4 regions of the Paenarthrobacter sp. Y-19 genome follow, and region 2 is predicted to be linked to each of the others. Evidence: riboswitches for the same ligand, from Rfam matches in the RefSeq annotation. Region 2 holds a riboswitch; each other region holds the start of a gene.

The links. Region 2 has a riboswitch for cyclic di-AMP ahead of PYR64_RS21440 (NlpC/P60 family protein). Riboswitches for the same ligand answer to the same signal wherever they lie in the genome.
Region 1: another riboswitch for cyclic di-AMP. It lies ahead of PYR64_RS10785 (NlpC/P60 family protein); the one in region 2 lies ahead of PYR64_RS21440 (NlpC/P60 family protein).
Region 3: another riboswitch for cyclic di-AMP. It lies ahead of PYR64_RS01785 (hypothetical protein); the one in region 2 lies ahead of PYR64_RS21440 (NlpC/P60 family protein).
Region 4: another riboswitch for cyclic di-AMP. It lies ahead of PYR64_RS03115 (M23 family metallopeptidase); the one in region 2 lies ahead of PYR64_RS21440 (NlpC/P60 family protein).

What each region holds. Positions count from the first base shown of each region.
Region 1 covers NZ_CP119414.1:2,298,164-2,300,356, reverse strand. The annotation lists gene PYR64_RS10790 (heavy-metal-associated domain-containing protein) at 87-404, opposite strand; cyclic di-AMP (ydaO/yuaA leader) riboswitch at 644-842, shown strand; gene PYR64_RS10785 (NlpC/P60 family protein) at 846-1,613, shown strand; gene PYR64_RS10780 (heavy metal translocating P-type ATPase) at 1,692-2,193, opposite strand, start outside.
Region 2 covers NZ_CP119414.1:4,537,668-4,539,860, reverse strand. The annotation lists gene PYR64_RS21445 (FAD-binding protein) at 1-256, shown strand, start outside; gene PYR64_RS21440 (NlpC/P60 family protein) at 361-1,152, opposite strand; cyclic di-AMP (ydaO/yuaA leader) riboswitch at 1,156-1,347, opposite strand; gene PYR64_RS21435 (copper resistance CopC family protein) at 1,498-2,130, opposite strand.
Region 3 covers NZ_CP119414.1:357,053-359,245, forward strand. The annotation lists gene PYR64_RS01785 (hypothetical protein) at 128-985, opposite strand; cyclic di-AMP (ydaO/yuaA leader) riboswitch at 989-1,176, opposite strand; gene PYR64_RS01790 (HAMP domain-containing sensor histidine kinase) at 1,285-2,193, opposite strand, start outside.
Region 4 covers NZ_CP119414.1:651,877-654,069, reverse strand. The annotation lists gene PYR64_RS03115 (M23 family metallopeptidase) at 59-895, opposite strand; cyclic di-AMP (ydaO/yuaA leader) riboswitch at 900-1,140, opposite strand; gene PYR64_RS03110 (iron dependent repressor, metal binding and dimerization domain protein) at 1,336-2,031, opposite strand.

The DNA of each region.
Region 1 (2,193 bases), 2.2 Mb from region 2:
GACCGGTGGCCCGTCCATTGCCCTCCTCCCGGGGTGCACAACGCCCCCGGGAGGAGGTCCGCAGTGGAAGTGTGGAAGTGCGGATGTTAGGTGCTGGCAAGGGTGTAGCCAGCGGAGGTGACAGCCTCCCGCACGGCTGCCTCATCGGCCCTGCCTCCCACCAGCAGGCGGGAGCGGCCGCCGGGGACGAGATCAACGGAGGCCGATTCCACACCATCAAGGGCAGCGACGGCCTTCTCAACAGTCTGCACGCAATGCCCGCAGGTCAGACCATCCAAAGCGAATTCAACGGCGCCGGTGCCTGCGGCTGTGGTGGGCTCAGAGGAGGCTTCGGTCGAGCAGCAGCTGCACCCCGATGCGGAGGAGGCCAGCGGCAGCTGGGTACGGTTTTCGGTTCCACACATGTCAGTTTCCATTCCTTGACGAAGGAGTAATGGGCGCTGGGGTTGAACGGCTGTGAGAGGCGGTGCGGTGCACTGCCGGGACATACCACTTCACTGACAACACCCATAGCTTACCCCTGGGGGGTATCTCCAACAAATGGGACACGTGTGACGTCGGACTCGCCGTTATTCAAATGTGACAAATGCTGCTTGTGTGAACTACGGTCTAAGCCGTGCCGGTTTCGCCGAATGCGGCACTCCCGAGTCGATTGCCTAACTCTGCCGCTGCCCGGGATCCGTTCGCAACTTTCGTCCGGCAGAGACGGGGAACCCAACAACGGCCTGCTTAAAAGCGGGTCTTGGGGTGAAGCCGTGTCTGGTGCGTTTTGCGTACCGGCCCGGCCGGGTGTCTCCCATCCGAATCCGACAGCTAACCTCGCAGGCAGTGGGAGAGGCCCTTTCATGCCCATTCGCAAAGCTCACGGCCGCCGCCGTGCGGTCCCTGTCCAGACCAGCGCCCTCGCGGTACTGTCCAAATCCGTCGCTGCAAACGCCGGCGGTGTGGGCCGCCAGGCCGCTGTCATCGCGGCAGCGTCCGGCCTTGTCCTGACCAGCGGTATCGCCGCGCAGGCAGCCGCGGCCCCGACTCAGCGCGATGCGGAGCCGACCTCGAACCTGGAACTCACCAGCCAGGTACAGACTCCCCTCAGCGCGGACGCCACAGTCCAAATCTCCTTCGAGCGTCCTGCCGTGGAGACCACGCCTGCGCCCGTCGTAGCAGTAGCCAAGCCAGTCGTCGCTGAGGCGCCTGCAGCCCCTGCCGTCACCGCGCCGGCTGCACCTGCTAAGGCTAAGGCGCAGATCACCGTCACGCCTGCAGCGGCTCCTGTTGGGGCGCCGGCCGCCGGCGGCGTCAACGCCATCATGGTTTCCTCCGCCTATGCCCAGATCGGCATGATCCAGGACTGCACACGGCTGGTGGAAAACGCACTCAACGCTGCAGGGATCCCGGTCGGAGACCTCGGCCCGATGCAGTTCATGAACTACGGCACCGTTGTTGCCGATCCCCAGCCCGGCGACATGGTGATGCAACCCGGGCACGTGGGAATTTATGTTGGCAACGGCCAGGTCCTCAGCTCCGGCCTGAACGGCAAGAACGAAACCGCCGTCCACCCGCTGACCTGGATGACCTCCAAGGGCGCCGTCACCTTCGTCCGGGCCGGCAAGTAAAGCGCTGAGGGGCCTGTGAGTCACTGCCTTGGGGGCGGTGACTCACAGGCCTTCAGCATCCCTTGCTGACACCGGGGACTACACCTTGTGAGGCCGCCCGAAACGGCGCAGCCGCAGTGAGTTGCAGACCACCAGAACTGAACTGGCTGCCATCGCGGCCCCCGCAATCATCGGGTTGAGCAGCCCCAGGGCGGCGACCGGGATGCCGACGGCATTGTAGAAAAATGCCCAAAACAGGTTGGTCTTGATCGTCCCCAAGGTTCGACGGGACAGTTTGATGGCCTGCGCGACCTGGCCCAGGTCACTTCCCATGACCGTAAGATCCGCGGCAGCGATGGCGACATCCGTCCCGCTGCCCATGGCAATGCCAAGGTCGGCCTGGGCCAGCGCCGCCGCATCATTCACCCCGTCCCCGGCCATGGCAACAGTGGCCCCGCTGGCCTGCAGCCCGCGGATAGCCTCAACCTTGCCTTCGGGAAGCACGCCGGCGAGCACGTCTTCTGCGGGGATGCCCACTTGCGCTGCCACTGCCGAGGCAGCCGAGGCGTTGTCGCCGGTCAGCAGTATCGGCCTAAGTCCC
Region 2 (2,193 bases):
CGGGGTTCTCCTGGCAGACCATATTGTGGTCACACGCTGCGCCCAGAGCCAGCTGCGCCGCATGCTGGCCGAACTTGGAATCGCCGTCGGGCAGAACCTGGTCTCCGCGATGCGGGCAGTGGGAATGCACTTGGTGGGCGTGGGCGAGCTCATTACGCCCAGCCCCAAGGAAGTCCTGCGGCAAGCCAAGGCAGTGGGCCAGGCAATCTCCACCAAAGTGGCGCTCCCGGGCGGCCCGGGTATCGCCATCGCCTAGCCGGCATCATTCACGGCAGCCGCAACACGAAGTTTAAACGCCAAAGGCCGGTGTCCTCGAAGATGATCTTCGGAGACACCGGCCTTTGCGTTGAAGCGTGAGGCTTATGCGCCAGCGCGTACGTACGTGATGGGACCAGTAGCGGTCAACCAGCTGATCGGGTGGATGCCCGTCTGGTTGCCGTTGATTCCACCGCTGATTGCCTGGCCGTTGCCGATGTAGATGGCGACGTGGCCGGACTGGACGATCATGTCGCCCGGCTGCGGGTCGCTGACAACCTTGCCGTAGTTCATGAACTGCATGGGGGCGAGGTCGCCAACCGGAATGCCGGCGGAACCGAGGGCCCGCTCAACCATGGCGGTGCAGTCCTGCATGATGCCGATCTGGGCGTAAGCCGAGGCAACCATGGCAGCGTTGACGCCGCCGGCAGCGGGAGCAGCAGCTACAGGAGCAGCAGCAGGTGCAACAGCGGCCGGAGCTGCAACTGCAGCCTGGGCAGCTACGGGAGCCGCAGCTGCGGCAGCGGTAACGGCAGCCGGCTTGGCAGCGGGGGCTTCAACTACAGGAGCCGGCTTTTCGATGACCGGAGCTGCAACGGAAGCAACAGCCGGACGCTCGAAGTTGATGGTAGCCGTAGAAAGAGCGGTAACAACCTTGGTGGGGGCCTCGGAAGCGGTCTCGGCGACCGTGGCGGGGCTGGCATCGCGCTGGACCGGAGCCTCTGCAGCGTGTGCAGCGACAGAGCCGGTCAGAACGAGTCCGGAAGCTGCTGCGATAACAGCTGCCTGGCGGCCAGCGCCGGAAGCGTTGCTGGCAACTGCCTTGGAGATGGAGATGAACGGATTAGGACGTACGCTGTCCGCCTTACGACGGCCGCGAAGAATGCGTGAAGACATGAAAGAGCCTCTCCCGATGCCTGCGAGGTTAGCTGTCGGATTCGGATGGGAGTCACCCGGCCACTGTCCCCCGCTGTTCAGCGGAAGCTTCGTGACTTCACCCCAAGGCACGCTCGAAAGCGGCCCAAAATGGGTTCCCCGTCTCTGCCGTAGGTTTGTCTGCGAACGGATTCCGGACTGCGGCAGAGCTAGGCAATCAGGCCGGAAGTGCCCGCTACGTGGAACAGGCACAGGTACTACCGTACGCGATGATCCCGTCGAAGTCACATTTAAGTAACGAGGACTGCGGCTTTGGCGTGTCGCGGTAACGGAACCGAGATATTCGCAGCTACGTAGAAAAGCCCGCTATTCCGCGGCTTCCGGGCGGTTTTCGTCATCCGATCCGGCAAGTTTCCTGCGGGCTGTAACGGCGAGGAAGATCACGAGCGCAACCGCAACAACCGCAATGACAACAATGCTCCAGGGGAACGGCTGGGACGCATCTGCGGCGGGCGAACTGCCAACTGTTCCCGGAGGAGCCGTACCTGCGGACGGCACCGATCCCGAGGTGGCCGAAGCGGACGCCGAGGGGGCGGCCGAGCCGCTTGCCGCCGTCGTGCTTCCCGCTGTGGCCGTGAACTTGAAGGTGCCCTCGATGGGGTGCGAATCGGAGCTGACAACGCGCCACACCACCGTGTACTCCCCCGCCGGCGCGCCGGCCCGGAGCTTCTGCACGGCCTGGCTGTCGATGATCTCGACCGGCCCGTCTGCCCAGTTCTCGCCGCCGGAGGTTACGGAGACGCCCGATCCGATGGCCAGCGGCCGGTTGTTGAACGTAATGGAGACCGACGCCGGCACTTCAGCCACGGTTGCACCGTTCGCCGGCGCTGTGGATTCCGCGACATCGTGCGCGGACGCCGGAGCCGCGGAAAACAGCAGGGCAGACGCGAAGGCAAGGGCGGCGACGACGGCGGCCAGAAGCGGGCGGATGGTACGCATGGGGCGGTTTCTCCTAGTGTTGGCTTCCTTACAGACTAGGGGAATGGTCCGAAGCTCCCACAT
Region 3 (2,193 bases), 400 kb from region 2:
TGTGACACTACTGTGAGCCCCGGCAAGCACCTGTGAAAACGAAAGAAGCCGCCCTGGTTCCCGCCATCCGCTCCAGTAAGAACTGAGGCAAACGGCGGAAGCCGGGGCGGCAATCAAACAGCTTGGCTTAGTACCAGTTGTTGGCCAGGTGGAAGGCCAGGGCAGCTGACGGGGATCCGTAGCGTTCCTTGATGTAGTTCAGGCCCCACTTGATCTGGGTCTGGTAGTTGGTCTGCCAGTCAGCGCCGGCAGAAGCCATCTTGCCGGCCGGAAGGGACTGGACAATGCCGTAGGCGCCGCTGGAGGCGTTGGTGGCAGTGGTCTTCCAGTTGGATTCCTTCTCCCACAGCGTGTTCAGTGCCGTCATTTCGGCGGCGCTCCAGCCGTAGCTGCCCAGAATGCTGGCGGCGTAGGCCTTGGCAGCAGCGGGGTCATCCACAGCCTTGGGAGCTGCTGCGGCGGCTGCGGCTTCTGCGGCGGCGGCAGCAGCGGCGTCGGCTGCCTGCTTTGCGGCAGCGTCAGCGGCGGCCTTTTCGGCGGCAGCCTTTTCTGCGGCGGCCTGGTCGGCTGCTGCTTGTGCGGCGGCGGCCTGATCGGCAGCGGCTTTGTCGGCGGCAGCCTTGTCAGCGGCAGCCTTTTCGGCGGCGGCTTTGTCAGCTGCGGCCTTGTCGGCGGCAGCCTTCTCAGCTGCGGCCTTCTTGGCTGCTGCGGCTTCCTCGGCGGCCTTGTTGTTGCTGGCCTCGGCGGCGGTCCGGGCTTCGGCCACGCGGCTTGCCTCAGGGAGAGTAAGAGCTGCGTTGGCGGCGGTTCCGAGCGATGCAACGCCCAGTGCAGCGGCTATAACACCGGCTACTACGGACATGCGTGCACCGGACTTGCCGTCACGGGCTGCCTTCTTGAGGACTGACTGCGACTTGGTCGACGGGTTGTCGTTATGGTCGCGGTGACGCGCGGAATGGCGCGTCTGATCGTTGAATTCAGACATGTGTGATTACCTCTCAGCGCCTGCGGAGTTAGCTGTCGGGTTCGGATGAGGTCATCCGGCCGCGCATCACGCTGCGGCTTCACCCCAAGGGCCGGCAATAAATGCCTGGGCCCGGAGACTCTGGGTCCCCCGTCTCTGCCTCGGAGAAAGTACGGACTCCGGGAAGTGGCAGAGCTCGGCGCATCCCGGATGTGGGCCAGTTGGGGCGACCCACCCTTTCGACGGTACAGGAGGTTTCTGCAGAAGTCACATTTAGGTAACAGAGATCACGACGACGGTGAGTCGCCTTGCCGGGATCGTTACAGTTGTCCGCCGCTCACGGTTGGAAGCCTCACGGCGAACTCCGTACGACCCGGACGGGAGGTCACTTCGACGCTTCCACCATGCGCTTCCACTATGGATTCCACGATCGACAGGCCCAGGCCTGACGTTCCTTCCGACCCCGACCGCGCTGCGTCGGCCCGGGCAAAGCGGGAGAAGATCCGGCCTTGGAAATCGTCCGGAATGCCGGGCCCGTTGTCCGTCACGGTCACCACTGCACTGCCGTCGGCCGAGAGCATCACGCCGGTGACAACCGTAGTTCCGGGATCTGTGTGCTTCCTAGCGTTCGAGAGCAGATTGGCCAGCACCTGGTGGAGCTGCGTGGCATCGCCGCGGACGGTGATGGGTTCATCAGGCAACGAGAGCTGCCAAATGTGGTCCGGGGCCATGACTTTCTCGTCGCTCACTGTCTCAACCACAAGGTGGGTCAGGTCCACATCGGTGACCTTGACCGGTTGGCCTTCATCCAGCCGTGCAAGCAACAGGAGGTCCTCCACCAGCGTGGTCATGCGCTCGGACTGGCTTTGGACCCTGGCCAGCGACTTCCTGCCGTCGTCCGTGAAGTTTTCGGTCATCCGCAGCAACTCGGTGTAGCCGCGGATGGCGGTCAGCGGGGTACGCAGTTCATGGGAGGCGTCCGCTACGAACTGCCGCACCTTGGTTTCGCTTTCCTGCCGGGCTTCCAGTGCGCTGGATACGTTGTTCAGCATTTGGTTCAGGGCGTAGCCGACGCTCCCTACTTCAGTGCCGGGATGGGAAGCCGACGCCGGGACCCGCACCGCAAGTGCCACCTCGCCGGCGTCGAGAGGGAGGCGTGAAACCTTGGTGGCGACTTCGGAGAGCTGCTCAAGCGGCCGCATGGTTCGCCGGATAATCACCGTGCCAAC
Region 4 (2,193 bases), 700 kb from region 2:
AATGTCACATTCAGGTCACGAGGCCTGTCATCAATGCGAGAGAGCACCATCAACTGGCTTAGAGCCAGCCCATGGGGTCAACGACCTCGCCGTTGACCTGTACTTCGAAGTGGAGGTGGCAGCCGGTGGAGGCGCCTGTGGTGCCGCTCAGGGCTACGGTGTCCCCGCGGTTGACCGTCTGGCCCACCTGGACGTTGAAGGACGACAGGTGGTTGTACGTGGTCTCCAGGCCGTTGCCGTGATCCACAACCACGCGGTTGCCTCCGCCGTACTCGTGCCACCCGGCAAAAGTCACTTTGCCTGCTGCAGCTGCATGCACGGCAGTTCCGCATTGGGCCACGAAGTCCTGGCCGCGGTGGAAGTCGCCGGTGCCGCCCGTGAGGGGGCTGACGCGGTAACCGAAGGGGGAAGCGGTGGTGAGCGTGTCGAGGGGGCTGCCGAGGGTGCCCACGGAAGAAGCACGCTGGATGCTGCCGGCCGACTGGGCGCTGAGCAGTTGCTTCAGTTTTCCGTCAGGGTCCGCAGCGGTGGCTACAGCTGCGCGGCTGAAGTCGATTTTGGCTGATGCTGCCGCGGAAACCTCGGGCTGGCTTCCCACAGTGCCGCCAACGGCCAGGGCAGATTCGGACTGTCCCGATTCCGAGGTGGCCATGACGGGGCTGGTGGCCGGCAGGCCGACAGTCAGGGCAAGTCCGGTGGCGGCAAGCGCAACTCCGGCCTTCTGCCCGACGCCACTTGCTGCGGCGAAGTCGGCAACCTGGCGCAACGGGCTCTTACGGCGGCGCACCTGGCGTTCGGTGTCGCGGGGCCGGATCTCCGTTACGACGCGGGCTGGCCGCAGCTCAGTAGCGGGGCCGGACGCACGGCGGCGGCCCCTGACGTTCTGCGATGTCAAACTCTGTTCCTCTCTGAAAAGCCTGCGAAGTTAGCTGTCGGATTCGGGTCAGAGAGTTCAAAGACCCGGTCCGCACGAAGCGCTCACGGCACACAGGTATCCAAGGAGGGACTTGCATCAATGGGCACTTCTGCTGCGGACTTCACCCCAAGGCTGCTTCTTTAGACAGCCGCTTGTGGTTCCCCCGCCTCTGCCAGTGGTGATGGTTCACCCGATCCGCTGGCAGAGCTCGGCTCCGGATCAGGTAACGCTTTGGTATCAGCGCTAGTAGATAACTATAGGGGATTAAGGCCCTTGGTAATAAATTCGTTATCAACAGAAAGACGCCTGCGGCGGCGGGCCCTTATCATCAATTTCGAAAAACCGCAGGTCACACGCGCGCCAAAGCCCCTTAAAGTGAGGTTTGACACTGCCGGGAGGGTTGTCGGACCGGAAGGCTGTCAGTTGAGGGACACGAAGACGTGCGCTGCAACTTCAGGCGGGAGCTCCAAGGCTCCTTCGATGCCGGGCACCCGGACGGAGATGTACTCGCCCACGCGCTCGAGGGAGACCGGCGCCCCGGGCCGGATTCCGCCCTCATCCAACTGGGTGAGCAGTTCCGGCTCCACCTGGATGGGCTCGGCCAGCCGCGTGACGACCACCCGGGAGTCGGAGGCGTAGCCGTCCATGGCCTGCAGGAGGTTCACGTCGATCCGGGGGAACTGTGTTCCGGCCATGCCTCCCAGTGCTTCCAGTCCCGGAATCGGATTTCCGTAAGGTGACTCGGTGGGATGCTCAAGCAGTTCATAGAGCCGGCGCTCCACGCGCTCACTCATCACATGCTCCCAGCGGCAGGCTTCATCATGCACGTACGCCCAGTCGAGTCCGATGACATCGGCCAGGAGCCGCTCAGCCAGACGGTGCTTCCGCATGACTTCGGTGGCCCGCTTGCGTCCGACTTCGGTCAGCTCCAGGTGGCGGTCGTTGGACACAATCACCAGGCCATCGCGCTCCATCCGGCCGATGGTCTGGGAGACCGTGGGGCCGGAGTGCCGCAGGCGTTCGGCTATGCGGGCCCTGAGAGCCACGATGTTTTCTTCTTCAAGCTCCAAAATGGTCCGAAGATACATCTCAGTGGTATCGATCAGATCCGTCATCCAGCTCAGCTCTCCTCGAACGCAGTTCTTGCGTAATCTCCACCGTACCGCGTCCCATACCGGGGTGGGCGGTGCCACCGCCACCCTTTGAACGCCAACCCCCAGCCTAGCTTATTTGGAATTACTCCGGATAATTCCGGACCCATTGCGGTCGCATCTTGT